Regions from separate parts of the Ensifer sp. KUDG1 genome, predicted to be linked through region 1. Evidence: predicted binding sites of a transcription regulator. Region 1 holds the regulator's gene; each other region holds the start of a gene.

What was found. Region 1 encodes LexA, which represses DNA repair genes until DNA is damaged. Its sites were predicted from a motif close to TGTTCNNNNTGTGTTCNG; they were not measured.
Region 2: recA (recombinase RecA) is a predicted target of LexA. The motif match lies at 1,767-1,784, and genes of this name have one in related genera.
Region 3: M2267_RS24160 (ATP-dependent helicase) is a predicted target of LexA. The motif match lies at 2,561-2,578, and genes of this name have one in related genera.

Annotation. Positions count from the first base shown of each region.
Region 1 covers NZ_JBNDIG010000002.1:961,979-967,245, forward strand. The annotation lists gene M2267_RS10200 (hypothetical protein) at 1-446, opposite strand, end outside; gene M2267_RS10205 (hypothetical protein) at 565-1,293, opposite strand; gene M2267_RS10210 (hypothetical protein) at 1,567-1,818, shown strand; gene lexA (transcriptional repressor LexA) at 2,055-2,777, shown strand; gene M2267_RS10220 (hypothetical protein) at 2,863-3,195, opposite strand; tRNA gene M2267_RS10225 (tRNA-Cys) at 3,405-3,478, opposite strand; gene M2267_RS10230 (thermonuclease family protein) at 3,631-4,365, opposite strand; gene M2267_RS10235 (hypothetical protein) at 4,581-4,874, opposite strand; tRNA gene M2267_RS10240 (tRNA-Asn) at 5,034-5,108, shown strand; gene M2267_RS10245 (cryptochrome/photolyase family protein) at 5,207-5,267, shown strand, end outside.
Region 2 covers NZ_JBNDIG010000002.1:804,917-810,183, reverse strand. The annotation lists gene alaS (alanine--tRNA ligase) at 1-388, opposite strand, end outside; gene recA (recombinase RecA) at 620-1,708, opposite strand; gene M2267_RS09470 (carbohydrate kinase family protein) at 2,028-2,975, shown strand; gene M2267_RS09465 (pseudouridine-5'-phosphate glycosidase) at 3,007-3,936, shown strand; gene cckA (cell cycle histidine kinase CckA) at 4,044-5,267, opposite strand, start outside.
Region 3 covers NZ_JBNDIG010000011.1:16,879-22,145, forward strand. The annotation lists gene M2267_RS24155 (hypothetical protein) at 199-366, shown strand; gene M2267_RS24160 (ATP-dependent helicase) at 426-2,495, opposite strand; gene M2267_RS24165 (hypothetical protein) at 2,837-3,016, shown strand; gene M2267_RS24170 (hypothetical protein) at 3,205-3,513, opposite strand; gene cysG (siroheme synthase CysG) at 3,513-4,985, opposite strand; gene M2267_RS24180 (molybdopterin-dependent oxidoreductase) at 4,957-5,267, opposite strand, start outside.

The sequences.
Region 1 (5,267 bases):
AGGCTGAGATTGGCGATGACGCGATCTTCGAACGCGATGGCCAAGCCCCGCTTGCGCACGAAGCCCGTCAGGAACTCGGCGTCGGTCACGTTCACGAACAGAAACTTTCCGCTCGCGTCGCCAGCGGCGGTCGCCGAAGCGCTCCAGGGCTCGGTCTTGTCGAAGCGGAACGTCAGGTCGTATTCCTTGCCGACCTCGAGCGACCGCCAGTCGTCGCTGGCGAAGCTCATGTAGAGCGGCGACTCGGAGCCCTTGGGATAGAACCCGAGGCGCAAGGTGACGCCGCCGTCGAATTCCGACGAGATGAAGCAGGAGCCCTCCATCGAGGTGTCGGATGCAACGGTCCAACCGTCGACGTCCTTCCACTTGATGATTTCGGACTCCTCAGCCGCAGCCGATCCCGCGGCGATCAGACAGCTTACCAATCCGACCAGCAATCTACGCATGCAAAACCCCCGTTTGCCCGCATTTTGATAGGTCCCCGCGCCGCTGTCGAGGGTACCGAGCCCGATACCAGCAACATTTTAGGAATATTCACCTCTCTGCGGCAAGCGGACGCGCCCATCACATGGCAAAAGGATCTTTCGACGACTTGGTCTGGCCGCCACCGGCAAACGGATCGTTGTTCGGGGCAGTGCCACCGGCGCCAGCAAAGGGATCGTTCGCTGCCCCCTGCCCGCCATTCGGGATCAGGGCGCTCACCGCCTCCTGACATTTGAACATCTCGCTCACCGCCTTCATCGAATCGCGCAGGCTGAGGCTCGCGACGACGCGTCCCTCGAAGGCCAGCGCCAAGGTGTTCTTGCGAACGAATTCGGTAAAGAAGTCGGTGTTGGAAAAGTTGACGACGAGGGCCTTGGCGCCGGTAAGATCGACGCCGAACGCAACGGCCGGCCACTGGCGACCACGGTCGAGCTGCAGGGCGACGTCATATTCCCGCTGCGGCTCGATGGATTTCCACTCGGCATTGCCGATCGAAAGAAACGCCAGGTTCGCCGACCCCCGCGGATAAAACCCGATACGAAGGATCGCGCCGGCATCATAGCTCGTCGCGGCGTAACACGAGCCTCCAAGGGAAGGATCGGACCCCACCGTCCAGGCGTTGATCCGTTTCCAGATGTTCGAACGCCCTTCTTCAGCAGACGCCGCTCCGGCCGTGAGCAACAGACCGAGCACCACCAACGACAATCTACGCATGCAATTACTCCACTTTCCACGCAAAGTTATCTTTTTTTGACCTCCTGTCGAGACGGTGAAGCCCCTTCCTCGCAGGGATTTTTGCGCATCCCCCACCCCCGGCCCCAGAGCCGATAGTGCCGGTGCGTTCTTCGCCCGTCGCAAGAGGAACGGTCAAGATGAACTCGAGGTGCAGCGGCTGGCGCAAATCAGACACAGCCTGCAGGCAAAGAGCTGTTGAACACGGCAGAGTGATCGCCATGCTTGCTGGACTTCGGAACGAAAGCACGGTTCACATCGTTTCCCACCCTGTAGTGCCACCCCTTCATCAAGTGGACGTTCCCCGTGCTTGCCGCCCTGCTTCTCGCTTCGATAGTCGCATCGCCCAATATGCCTGACGTCAAGCTCAGCGCTGCGACGGTGGATGAACTCCAGACCGATTTCGAACGGGCCGTGCCGTGCCACCAGATCGATGGACGCAACGTGTGGAAGGGCGCGCTGGCGTTCTACATCCAGTCCTTCGTTTATGACGGCGACACGCCCGTCGCGACCGACGCGGCCGACGCGGTGCTTCCGGAAGACAACAGCGCAGAGACGGTGAAGGAGTTCGAGGACGCCTGCTCGACCTCGCAAGCGACCTAAATCTCTCCTCATAGAGCCCCGTGATTCGCTCGAATCAGCTGCGCGACTGGTGCCTGCCGGCGCGTTTTTGGCACGCACCGTCGCCGATAGGCGCCCTGCTCCCGCAAAAGTGACCGATCGACACCCGCAGAAGCGGCCAATTGCCTGAATTCACGGAATTTTAGGCACTTGCGGAACACATATGGAACAGATAGTGTCTGTTCTTGATTTGTTTCACGCCTCTGGAGCGACGTGCCATGCTGACCCGCAAGCAACAGGAATTGCTTCTGTTCATTCACGAACGCATGAAGGAGTCGGGCGTACCGCCGTCATTCGATGAAATGAAGGATGCGCTCGACCTGGCGTCGAAGTCCGGCATCCACCGTTTGATCACCGCGCTCGAAGAACGCGGCTTCATTCGCCGGCTGCCGAACCGGGCGCGCGCGCTCGAAGTCATCAAGCTTCCGGAAGCCTACGCCGCCGGCCAGCAGCAGCCGCGCAGAGGCTTCTCGCCGAGCGTGATCGAAGGCAGCCTTGGAAAGCCGCCGGCGGCCGCTCCTGCCGCGCCGAAGCCCGCCCCAGTTGCCGAAAGCACGTCAGTTTCCGTCCCGGTGATGGGGCGCATCGCTGCCGGCGTTCCGATCTCGGCAATCCAGAACAACACCCATGACATCACCGTGCCGCTCGACATGATCGGCAGCGGCGAACATTACGCCCTTGAAGTGAAGGGCGATTCGATGATCGAGGCCGGCATCTTCGATGGCGACACGGTGATCATCCGCAACGGCAACTCGGCCAATCCCGGCGACATCATCGTGGCGCTCGTGGACGACGAGGAAGCGACGCTGAAGCGCTTCCGTCGCAAGGGCGCGTCGATTGCGCTCGAAGCCGCCAACCCCGCCTACGAGACGCGCATCTTCGGACCGGATCGCGTGAAGATCCAGGGCAAGCTTGTCGGGCTGATCCGCCGCTACCATTGAGCTGCAGGCAGAACACCGGATCAAAAAAGAGCCTCGCCAAGGCAATTGGCGAGGCTCTTTCCATTTCGGGTGAAATCCAGATCGTCTATTCGTGGATCGTATATTCTCCGAGCTCGCAGAGATCCTGCGTGTCCTCGGTCGTATCGAGGGCCGAGCCCTCCTCGAATTCGAATCGCATGTCGTATTTGCAGACGTCCCGCCCGTCGGCAATGGTGATCTCCATGCTCTCGCCGGGGTTCAGGACCTGCCGACCGAAAACATCGTCTTCCCACTCATTGACGCCGACCGGTGACGTATAGAAGTTCGTCAGTACCACGCTGGTGTTGTTCTTCAGCTGGAAAACCAGGTCGTCAGCGTGCGCCTCAATAGCGGTCGCCGCAAAACACGCCAACGCCGTCAGGATCAGTCTCTTTTTCATTGATGCCATTGCCTCCGTTCTTAATGTTGACGGACGCTACCGATGCGGCTGATCTCAGCGGAGTCATCGTTCCCCCTCTACCGATTTCACCGAAGCGATAAGATCCGACGGAGGCATAGGAGACGTGGCTTGCGCGGACGTGGGGTCGCGAAACGACCCGCGCTGCCCTAAGGCAGAACGTCAAACCAATTCAAACGAGGTGAGATTTTTGGAGGCCTCGCCCGGAATTGAACCGGGGTACAAGGATTTGCAGTCCTCTGCGTCACCACTCCGCCACGAGGCCTCACAGCTCGGATAACCAAGCGTTGGCGCGGATTTAGAATGATTGCAGAAAAACCGCAAGAGGCATTTTCTGAAAAACGCGCCGTCGATTTGTTGGATAGATACTTTCCACAGAACGATCGCCGATGCCCGCCGATCGGCTCCCGGTTGATCTCAGCACCAGGGCGTCGGGCGTCCATCCCACGGGCGCACGAGCCCCTCGGAGACAAGCACGCGTCCAAGAGATTGATCGCCACGGGTAACCAGGCGCAGTTTTTCGCCGGCCTTGGCGTCTGATCGCCCGCCTGCCGAAACCAGCTTGAAGTCGCCCGCGTTCAGCAACTCGCGCAGGCGCTGCTTGGCGTAGAAGCCGCGCGAACGCTCCTTGTCGCAGCTTGCCTGGCGGATTCGCGGCGCATCGACGTCGGCGACACGGATCGTCTCGCCATGAAAGACGAAGGTGGAGCCATCGATCACGCAGTTGTCGTTGCGAATGCCGCAGAAATAAAACTGGTCGGTGCGGATGGACGCCGTCTTCACCTCTTCATTCGGCCGCACGACGGGGGTTGGCGGCGTGACGCCGACATTCACCGACGGCACCGGTGCGGCCAGGGCGACCTTCGTGACCGGGTCGGGCTTCGGATTAGGCTTGTGCCTGTCCGCCTGATGCGCGACGCGCTCCTGCGCTTCAGGAACGGCACGCGGAGGCTTCGGCTTCGTTTCCGTTCGCGACGCAAAAGCCACGACATCGGAAACCACGGGCCAGTGCCGCAACTCGGCGCGATGGTCATAGGCCATGACGCCGCCAAGGGTGAGCGCTGCGGCCAGATACCACGGCGCCATGCCGCCCTGCTTGCTGCTGCTTCTGCCCGAACTGCGGCGTCGACGTTTCGTAGTGGCTTTGGCCATCGGTCCCCATCCTGATTCGAGACCGCATTATGCGTTTGATGGGTTGCCGAAAAGTTTTCGAGGGTACCCCAACAGAGGGGAAGCCTGCGACGAACCGGTCATTCGCCCTGAGCATCACGGCGGTTCTTGAAATATTCGGGAATCGAACCGCGACCGCCCGAAGGACTGGGAACGGCCCCTGCCCGCAACAAGAGGAGCGGCAAACGGCGTTCGGCTCAGGAACCCTTCGAGGAATTGGTTTTCCCGCGCCAGCGCGCCCACCAGACGGCCAGGCGACGACGACGGCGGCGAACCGAGGGAATGTCGTGGGAAAGCACGATCAGGCCCAGCGGTATCATCCAGAAGCCCAGCACGGGCAGGAAGCCGAGAAAACCGCAGAACACCAGCAGCGAACCCAGCAGGATGCGCAAGAGCGGAGAGTCGGGCAGCGCGATGCGCCATTTGCCCAGCACGATCTGTCGTGTCTGCGGATCAATGCCGAAATGCATCTGCTTCCTGTTTTTATTCATCATTCCCTATCCGGCGTGTTTTCCCACAATTGGGGACTTCTCCACAGCCTCGCAACGGAACTTGTCATTTTTTTTGAAAAAAGCGCTTGGCAAATCAGAAAAGCATGCGTATTAGCAGCCTCACTTCTGAAGCGCACAGCACAACAGCGGCGCGGATGATCCCTGGTAGCTCAGCGGTAGAGCATTCGACTGTTAATCGACAGGTCGCCGGTTCGAATCCGGCCCGGGGAGCCACTTTCTAAAAGAGCCATTTGCAGCGATGCGAATGGCTCTTTTTCATTTTGCACCTATGTTCCCTGGGTGATCAATCCCCAACCTCCCGATGGTTCTCCATGACAAAGGCCGCGGCGCCGCCCATCATCGTCTGGTTCCGCAAGGATCTTCGCCTGGCCG
Region 2 (5,267 bases), 160 kb from region 1:
AGACCGTGACCAGCAGGCGCTTGGCGTCGAGGCCGTATTCCTTGGTGATCAGGTTCCAGGCAAGCTCGATCGCGCGCTCCTTGAAGTAATCGCCGAAGGAGAAGTTGCCGAGCATCTCGAAGAAAGTGTGGTGGCGTGCGGTGTAGCCGACATTGTCGAGGTCGTTGTGCTTGCCGCCGGCGCGAACGCACTTCTGCGCCGTCACGGCCGTTGAATAGGGGCGTTGTTCCAGGCCGGTGAAGACGTTCTTGAACTGCACCATGCCTGCATTGGTGAACATCAATGTCGGGTCATTGCGCGGCACCAACGGGCTCGACGACACGACCTCGTGACCGTTCCTGCGGAAATAGTCGAGAAAGGTCGACCGGATTTCATTCACGCCGCTCATCTTGCGTCCTATTCTTAAGCACCGATTCCGGCCCGGGTCCGGCCCACGCCGCGCCACTAAGCCATTGTCCCTAAACCCTGCAGCCGCCCACGGTGACCGCACCCTCCAACGCGCTGGGTCGCCGGAACCAAAGGCTTTTATCGCTCACATATCCGACTGTCCAGACGCCAGCAAAAAACCGGCCGCCCATGGGGCGACCGGTTTTTGGGTAACCTCAGTGGACCGAGCGGCTTATGCTTCCGGCGGCTCGTCGCCGTCGTCCGCTTCCGGACCGCCATTCTCAAGGAACCGGTCGGCGATCAGGCCAGCGTTCTGGCGCAGCGCCGTCTCGATCTCGCGTGCGAGATCCGGATTGTCGCGCAGGAACGTCTTGGCGTTCTCGCGGCCCTGGCCGAGACGCTGGCTGTTGTAGGAGAACCAGGCGCCCGACTTCTCGACGATGCCGGCCTTGACGCCGAGGTCGACCAGTTCACCGGTCTTCGATACGCCTTCGCCATACATGATGTCGAATTCGACCTGCTTGAAGGGAGGCGCCATCTTGTTCTTGACGACCTTGACGCGGGTCTGGTTGCCGACGACCTCTTCGCGCTCCTTGACCGAACCGATGCGGCGGATGTCGAGGCGGACCGAGGCGTAGAACTTCAGCGCGTTGCCGCCGGTGGTGGTTTCCGGCGAACCGAACATGACGCCGATCTTCATGCGGATCTGGTTGATGAAGATGACCATGCAGTTCGACTTGGAGATCGAAGCCGTCAGCTTGCGCAGCGCCTGGCTCATCAGGCGGGCTTGCATGCCCGGCAGGCTGTCGCCCATTTCGCCTTCGATTTCGGCGCGCGGCACGAGTGCGGCAACCGAGTCGACGACGAGAACATCGATCGCGCCGGAACGCACGAGCGTGTCGGTAATCTCAAGCGCCTGTTCGCCGGTATCGGGCTGCGAGATCAGGAGGTTTTCGAGATCGACGCCGAGCTTGCGGGCATAGACCGGATCGAGCGCGTGTTCTGCGTCGACGAAGGCGCAGATGCCGCCCTTCTTCTGAGCTTCCGCAACGGTCTGCAGCGCCAGCGTCGTCTTACCCGAGCTTTCCGGGCCGTAAATTTCAACGATACGGCCCTTCGGCAGGCCGCCAATGCCGAGCGCGATGTCGAGGCTGAGAGAGCCGGTCGAAACCGTCTCGATCTCAATGATGCTGTCCTTCCCACCGAGCTTCATGATCGATCCCTTGCCGAACGAACGTTCGATCTGGGAAAGTGCCGCTTCAAGTGCCTTGCTTTTATCCACCGATTTGTCCTCTACGAGCCGCAAAGAGTTTTGTGCCATTTGGTCCACCTTTAGGTTATTGAAGCTACCGAGGCAATGAAGCCGCCGCAGGAGTTTTTGTACATGTTTTGTTCCGTATTTGCAAGAGCGCGACAACACATTGAAAAACAATAGCTATCCACCATGCGTTCGATTCTTGTTCACGGAGCGAAACCAGAGTTTTCGAATGTTGGCGCCAGCACTTCGAACCTGCCCGGTTAGGCCCGGCCGATTCGTTGGCGCATGACACTTCGGACGGCTCGGGCGCGTGGCGCTTCGCGATGCGGCATTGCAAAATGCCAACAGATATTCGGCCGATCGGCCAAGCAGAGGAACATTCATGACGCAAGCTGAGATCGCCGTTTTCGGCGGTGCGCATATCGACAGGCGCGGCCGCATATCGGGAACGACAGCGCCAGGATCGAGCAATCCGGGAAGCTGGTTCGAAGAAGCGGGCGGAGGTGGTTTCAATGCCGCGCGCAACATGGCGCGCCTCGGCCACAGTGTGCGCATGATCAGCACCCGCGGCGGCGATGCGGCCGGCGAGATGGTGACCGCAGCCGCGGCCGCCGCCGGCGTCATCGACACTCCCCTCACCTTTCTCGACCGCCAGACGCCGAGCTATACGGCGATCCTTGAAAACGACGGCAATCTGGTGATTGCGCTTGCCGACATGGAGCTCTACCGGCTGTTCTCGCCACGGCAGTTGCAACGACGGGCGCTGCGCGAGGTCATTGCCACGAGCCAGCTCGTGCTGACCGACGCCAACCTGCCGGAAGAAACCATCGCCGCACTTGCCCAGTCGGCTGCCGGCAACGGTCGCCTCGTCGCCGGCATCGCCGTTTCGCCGGCCAAGGTCATCCGCTACCGGCCTTGCCTCTCGCATCTCTCGTTCCTGTTCATGAACGAGTCCGAGGCCCGGGCACTGACCGGCAAGGATGCGGCCGAGGCGGATGAGTGGCCGTCGTTGCTGAGAAGCGTCGGCCTTACGGGTGGCGTTGTCACACGCGGCGGCCGCGCCGTCGTCGCCTTCGACGGCGAAGACACCTGCGTTGCCGTTCCGCCAGCCCTTCCCGCGCTTGCCGACGTCACCGGCGCCGGCGACGCGCTCGCCTCCGGATTCCTCTCGGCGCGCCTTGGTGGCCACGCCATCAACGCGTGCCTGCGGCACGGCATCGCAGCCGCTCAAATCACCTTGCGCTCTCCCTTGGCCGCATCCGAAGAGATGTCCGCGGCCAATCTCGAACAGGCGCTGGCCCTTGTGCCCGCGCCCCAAATGCTGTCATGACATTTGCCAGCAGAACTCCCAAGGAAAGACCATGACCAAACCCGCTTCCCCCTTCCTGCCGATGGAATATTCCGACGAGGTCGCAGCCGCCAAGGCGCGTGGCGCGCCGATCGTGGCACTGGAGTCGACCATCATCACCCATGGCATGCCCTACCCGGGCAACCTGAACATGGCCCGCAGTGTTGAAGCGATCATCCGCGAACAGGGTGCCGTGCCGGCGACCATCGCGGTCATCCATGGCGTACTGCATATCGGCCTTGACGACGCCAAGCTCGAAGAACTGGCGAAGACCCAGGGCGCGATGAAGGTCTCGCGCGCCGACCTCGCCTTCGCGATCGCCGAGCGCCGCACCGGCGCGACGACCGTTGCCGCGACGATGATTGCCGCCGCCCGCGCCGGCATCCGCGTCTTTGCGACCGGCGGCATCGGCGGCGTGCACCGTGGCGCTGAGCTCTCCTTCGACATCTCGGCCGACCTCGACGAACTTGCCCGCACCGGCGTCATCGTCGTCTGCGCCGGCGCCAAGGCGATCCTCGACATTCCGAAGACGCTCGAAGTACTCGAAACCCGCGGCGTTCCTGTCGTCACCTATGACAGCGAAATCTTCCCGGCCTTCTGGTCGCGCGACAGCGGCCTGAAGAGCCCGCTGATGCTGAACAGCCCGGCGGCCATCGCCAACTTCCAGACCATGCGCGAGCAGCTCGGCGTCGAAGGCGGCATGCTGGTCGCCAACCCGGTTCCGGAAGCTGCCGAGATCCCGCGCGAAGAGATGGAAATCTACATCGCCCGCGCGCTCGACAATGCTGAAAACGACGAGATCACGGGCAAGGCGGTCACGCCCTATCTGCTCAGCAACCTCTTCGAAATGACCGAGGGCCGCAGCCTCGAGACCAACATTGCGCTGGTCGAGAACAATGCCCGGCTTGCCGGCGAGATCGCCGTTGCGTTGAACGCGAAGTAATCTCGGACAGGCTTGGACGAACAAAAAAGCCCGGCGATCATTTCGCCGGGCTTTTTCGTGTCCGGAGTTCACCGGGATCGCTCAAGAGAGGTTTAGACCTACCAGGCTTAGGAATCGAGCATTTCGCGCACGGCGACGGCCAGTTGCTTCAGCGAGAACGGCTTCGGCAGGAAGCCGAACTTGGCGTCCGCCGGCAGGTTGCGGGCAAAGGCGTCTTCGGCATAACCGGAAACGAAGATGAACTTCAGGTCCGGATACTTCTTCCTGAGTTCGGTCAGAAGCGTCGGTCCGTCCATTTCCGGCATCACCACGTCGGATACCACGATATCGACGGCGCCGTTGAGCTCGTCCATGATATCGAGCGCCTCGACGCCGGAGCCGGCCTCATAGACGGTGTATCCGCGCGTTTCCAGCATGCGCTTGCCGCCGCGACGCACGGCCTCCTCGTCTTCGACCAACAGCACCACGGCCGAATCCCCGGTGAGATCGGTCGGCTCTTCCTGCTTCGCAGCGGGTGCTGCAACTGCCTGAGCGGCCGGCGCGGCAACAGCCATCGTATTGGTCGCGGGCGTTGTCCCGGCCTGTGCGGTCTCTTCCGCAGCGACCGGCACCTCGATGTGGCGGGGCAGAAGGATGCGGAAGGTCGTGCCCTTGCCGACTTCCGATTCCGGATAGATGTAGCCGCCCGACTGCTTGACGATGCCATAGACCATCGACAGGCCGAGACCGGTGCCCTTGCCGACCTCCTTGGTCGTAAAGAACGGCTCGAAGATCTTGTCGAGGATCTCAGGTGGAATACCGGTTCCCTGGTCGGAAACTTCGACCATCACGAAGTCTTCGTCCGGCAGTTCGCGCCGTCCGAAGGCCGAGACCTCCTCCGCCGGCAGGTTGCGGGTGCGAAGTGTGATGATGCCGCCTTGGGGCATCGCGTCACGCGCATTGACGGCAAGGTTTAGCAGCACCTGTTCGAACTGGCCGAGATCGGTCCGGACCGGCCAGAGATCGCGGCCATAATCGACCTCGACCTTGACGTTGGTTCCGGTCATGCGGTCGACCAGCATGCGCAGGTCGCCGATGACGTCGGTCATGTTGAGCACCGTCGGCCGCATCGTCTGCTTGCGCGAGAAGGCAAGCAGCTGCCGAACGAGAACTGCGGCACGGTTGGCGTTGCGCTTGATCTCCATCAGGTCGGCAAAGCTCGGGTCGGCCGGGCGGGCGGACAGAAGCAGGTGGTCGGACGACAGCAGGATCGCGGTCAAGACGTTGTTGAAGTCGTGCGCGATGCCGCCGGCAAGCGTGCCCACGGCGTTCATCTTCTGCGTCTGCGCCAT
Region 3 (5,267 bases), on a different contig from region 1:
ACGACGTCTCTTGATTAAAACGCCTGGCCCTGAAGGCTTGACGACGGCGTTGGAATGCCATGTGGATTCAACGGGATTGGCGCGAACTTGCTTTTACATCTTATTGACGCCGAATCAGGACGTTAGGCGGGGCGCGTCACGAGTGGTGCGCCGGCTGAACGCGCCGAAACATATACGAATTTACCCGGGTGGGAGCGGATGGACGACAACAACATCATCAAGTTTGAACGACCAAAGCCGAAAAAGGAGGCGAAGCCGGCCAGGCCTGTGCCGCGGAAGGCGTTGATTTGGCTGGCAGTGATCGCGGTCCTGGTTGCAGTGTGGTCGTACTATCAGTTTATCGCGCCGCCGAGCATGCCGGGCTAACAAATCTTCGCGCCGTCTGCGGGTGATCGCACGAACGTGCGGTCCATGACGGCCTTCGCTCACTTCCACATGGAGCGCATGCGGGCGCCGACGTCGATGCGGATCTGCTTGGCGCTTCGCTCGCTGGCGCTTGCCGAAATCTTCGGCCAGCTGGTCGTCTCGAAGAATTGCAGCAATGTCGCCGGAATGAAGCGGGTTCGCGAGGCGTAGACATGCCGGTCGCCCTGGGCGTTCTGACCGTGGGTGAAGAAGCGCTGCGGCGTCACCAGGGACAGATGATCGCGTGCCCGTGTCATGCCGACGTAGAGCAGCCGCCGTTCCTCTTCGAGTTCGGCGGTCGTGCCCACCCCGAGATCGGACGGAATGCAGCCGTCGACGACGTTGAGCATGAAGACCGAGCGCCATTCCTGACCCTTCGCCGAATGGATGGTCGACAGGATCAGGTAGTCCTCGTCGAGCAGCGGCACGCCCGCCTGGTCGCTGGTGGCATCGGGTGGGTCCAGGGTCAGCTCGGTCAGGAAACGTTCGCGGTTCTGGTAGCCGCCGGCAATCTGCTCGAGCTGCAGCAGGTCGGCCTTGCGGGTATCGGCGTCTTCATGGATCCGGTCGAGATGGGGCTCATACCAGGCGCGCGCAGCGCCAATCTCCTGCGGCCATCCAGGCTCGGCCCGTCGTAGGCCGGACACCAGATCGACGAAGCCGGTCCAGTTCTCGCCGGTCTTGGCGGGAGGTGGGATCTCCGCAAGGGCTGCGAGCGGTTCCGGATCGGCGGCGATCGCATCGAGGATCTTTCCGGCGGTCTGCGGGCCAATACCGGGTAGCATCTGTAGCAACCGGAAACCGGCGACGCGGTCACGCGGGTTCTGCGCGAAGCGCAGGACCGCGAGCAGGTCCTTCACATGGGCGCTGTCGAGGAATTTCAGGCCGCCGAACTTCACGAACGGAATGTTGCGCCGAGTGAGTTCGACTTCGAGCGTTCCGCTGTGGTTGGACGAGCGGAATAGAACCGCCTGCTGCTTCAAGGCGATGCCGATCTCACGGCCAGCGAGAACCTGCTCCACGATATAGGCCGCCTGATCCGCTTCGTCCTTGACGGCGACGAGCAACGGTCGTTGCTCCGATTGCCTGTCCGTCCAGAGGTTCTTGGTAAACCGCTCCCGCGCCAGGCCGATCACGCCGTTTGCAGCGGCGAGGATCGGCTGCGTCGAGCGGTAATTCCGGTCGAGGGTGATGACGTCGGCGGGCTCAGGCGAAAAGGCGTTCGGGAAATCGAGAATGTTGCGAACCGTTGCGGCCCGGAAGGAATAGATCGACTGGGCGTCGTCGCCAACGACCGTCAACCCGTGGCCGCCGGGTCTGAGCGCCATCAGGATCGAGGCCTGCAGCCTGTTGGTGTCCTGATACTCGTCAACAAGAACATGATCGAAGCGTCCGCCGACATCTTCGGCAAGCTCCGGATCGGAAACCATCTGCGCCCAGTAGAGCAGGAGATCGTCGTAATCGAGCACATTCTGCGCCTGTTTGGCATCGACGTAGGCCGCAAACAACGCCTTGAGCTGTTCGTCCCAACCGGTGACCCAGGGATAGGCCGTCTTCAGCACGTCGCCAATCGAGCTTTCGGAGTTCACGACGCGCGAATAGATCGAAAGGCAGGTTCCTTTCGTGGGAAACCGGCTTTCCGTCTTCGAGAAGCCGAGCTCGTGGCGCACGAGGTTCATCAGATCGGCGCTGTCTTCCCGGTCGTGGATCGTAAAATCCGGGCCGAGACCGATTTGTTCGGCGTAGATGCGCAGGATCCGGGCGCCGATGCCATGGAAAGTGCCGGCCCAGGAGAGGGCGTCCGTCATGACTGCGGCATTGTCGCCAAGAACCTGGCGGCAGATGCGCGCGACCCGGCGGGTCATCTCGGCCGCTGCGCGTCGAGAAAAGGTCATCAAGAGAACGCGACGCGGATCGGCACCGTTGACGATGAGATGCGCGACCCGGTGGGCGAGTGTATTCGTCTTGCCGGAGCCGGCACCGGCGATGATGAGAAGCGGGCCGCCGACCTGTCCTTCCGGCAAGCCGATACCGTGCTCGACCGCTTCGCGCTGGCGGTCATTGAGTTTTTCGAGATAGGCGGCGCTCATGCGTTCCCGTTCGTTTTCGTCGCACTCCGTCACAGCCCGCATCGATTTGCATCCAAGAGACAGGCAGGAACAAAGAAAGAACTAGCAATTTAGCATCCAGATGAAAACCCTGACGTCGCCGAGTTTCCCTTCTTGCAGCGTCGGAATGTCACTCTTCCAAGGTTTTGATGACCTGTGAGACCGCAGATGGGGTTGTTTGCGACAGTAGGTGTAATCGACCTCATCGACCGATCTATACCTATGGCTGTGCGCCGCACGAAGAACGCGCGACGGCTTGTGGCCTTATATGGTGAATTAGAAATATGCTTTGCTCCTGCGTCCACTCGAAAGAGGAAGAGCACATGGACGAACGGAGCGTTGAAGAGACCTGCGAGGACACCGGCTCGACCGCCGAACTCCAGGAGATTGCCCGCAAGCTGGCGTCGCTCGCCCAAGAGATCAGGTCAATTGCAGCGACCCCGCTCGGCGAGACGGTCGTATTCGACGAAAGCGGCGATAGATCGGAAACGGCCGTCCACTGACCTCGGTGGCCGACGTCGGACGGTCATTCCTCAATTGGGGTATGGCCGTGACCCGCCTGCGCGCTTAGAACCAGCCTACGGTGGCGACCTTGGGATATTCGGGACGTCGATACGAGGCGACGCCTTCGAATATCCCTTGGTGCGACAGCGGACGCCGGTAATTGCTCGTGCGGGCAGCATTGAGCCTGTCACGCCACGACCGTAATCGTCATTTCGATGTAGCCGGCAAGACATAGGGCCGAGGCCAAGATGCGCGGCGTCGATGGCACGGCTTGCATTATTTTCGCCAGGAAGATGCCGCCGGCGATGAGCAATCCGCCGAGAAGCAGACCGTGTTCCGCAACGGCGAGGCCGATGGCGCAGAGGTTCACGGCACTCGCAACCATGGTGAGGGGCGCTGCGGCCAACACAGCGTTCGATTGAGCCAGGAAGATGAGCCTGAAACGCGGCCAGCTGAGGCCGATGGCGAGAACGAGGAACACCAGGGAGATGCCCATCAGCATGCTCCGGCGAGAGTGTGCTTGATCGATCGGGCCTGCTTGTCCCGGGCTGAAAACACGTCGCCGACAGCGATGAGGACAGGGTTGTCGTAGCCGATCTCCACTATACCCTCCGGGATTGTGGCGAGCGTGCCGCGCCAGCTGCGTTCCGTCGGCCGGCTGACATCGCTCATGATCACGGCCGGTGTTTCAGGCGGACGGCCTTCGCCGATAAGCTTTTCGGCAATCAGCCCCGCCGTTCGGCCACCCATGTAAAAGACTGCCGTGCTGCGCGGATCGGCAATGCCTGCCCAGTCGACATCATCGGGCAGGCCGCCGTGGCGGGAATGACCGGTCACCAGCCGAAGCGACTGGGCATAGTCGCGATGGGTCAGCGACAGACCGAGACGGGAGGCCATGGCGCTTGCGGCAGTGATGCCGGGGATAACGTCGACGGGAATGTTTTCGCGGTCGAGATGAGCGATTTCCTCGCCTGCCCTGCCGAAAACCATGGGGTCGCCGGATTTCAGCCGCACCACGCGTTTCCCAGCCTTGGCGAGCTTGACCATCATGGCATTAATGTCTTCCTGCCGGCAGCTTTCGCGGCCGCCGCGCTTTCCGACGAGCATGCGCTTTGCCTCCCGCCGGGCGAGTTCGAGCACGTCCGAAGAAACGAGGTCGTCGAAAAGGATGACATCGGCCGACTGCAGCGCGCGCACGGCCTTCAGCGTCAGGAGTTCGGCATCGCCCGGTCCCGCGCCGACCAAAGTCACGTGACCGATGGCGGGGGCTCCCGCGAGCCTTTCGGCATCAGCAAGAAGCACCCCGCCTACGCCCTCCTCCGGCGTATCCATGGTCGAAAAGACGCGATCGGCAAAACGCTCCCAGAAGAGGCGGCGCCCGGGACCGGGCTCGATCCGGCGGTTCACCGCCCCGCGAAGAGCCTGGGCCAGCGCTGCCCAGGCCTTCAAGCTTTTCGGCAGAAGCGTCTCGATCTTGCGGCGGATCGTCTGGGCGAGGATCGGGGCGGCGCCATCGGTCGAGATTGCAACGATGACGGGCGAGCGGTTGACGATCGAGCCGAACTGGAATTCGCAAAATTCCGGTTTGTCGATGACGTTGACCGGAACGGCGGCCGCGCGGGCGGCCGTGAAGAAGGCACGCGCCTCCGCCTCGTCCTCGCAATCGGCGATGGCAAGCGCGGAGCCGTCAAGATCGGCGGGCGCCCAGCGCCGACGGTGAAGCGCGAAACGGCCTGCCGGGTGTTGCGGGGTGTGGCCGGCAAATGTCGCGAGCGCCTCGTCGTCCCCTTCGGCGTAGAGATCGACGCGGGCGCCGCAGGCGGCCAGAAGCTCGGCCTTCCACAGCGCTCCGTCCGTTGCGCCGGCCACCACGACGCGCCGGCCCTCCAGCGCCCAGAAGACGGGCAGCTTGGCGAGCGCTTCCATCCGGGCAGGTCCGTCACTCTGCGGCTGCTGCAAGACATCCATCGATGATCCCCCTGATTTCGGCGCGGCAGGAGCCGCAATTGGTTCCGGCATTGAGCGTGACGCCAACGGCCTCGACGCTGTGGCAACCGCCGCGTACGGCGGCGACGATCTGGTTGACGCCGACGCCGAAGCAGGAGCAGACGGTGGCGCCGGGATCCGGCTTGTCCGCTCCCGGCCGACCGGCGACGAGCGCGAAGCGCTTGCGCAGATTGGCATGCTCAGCGGCCAGCTGGGCGATCGCCCAGTTGCGTGCGACGGCGACCGGTTCACGCGCCAGGAAGA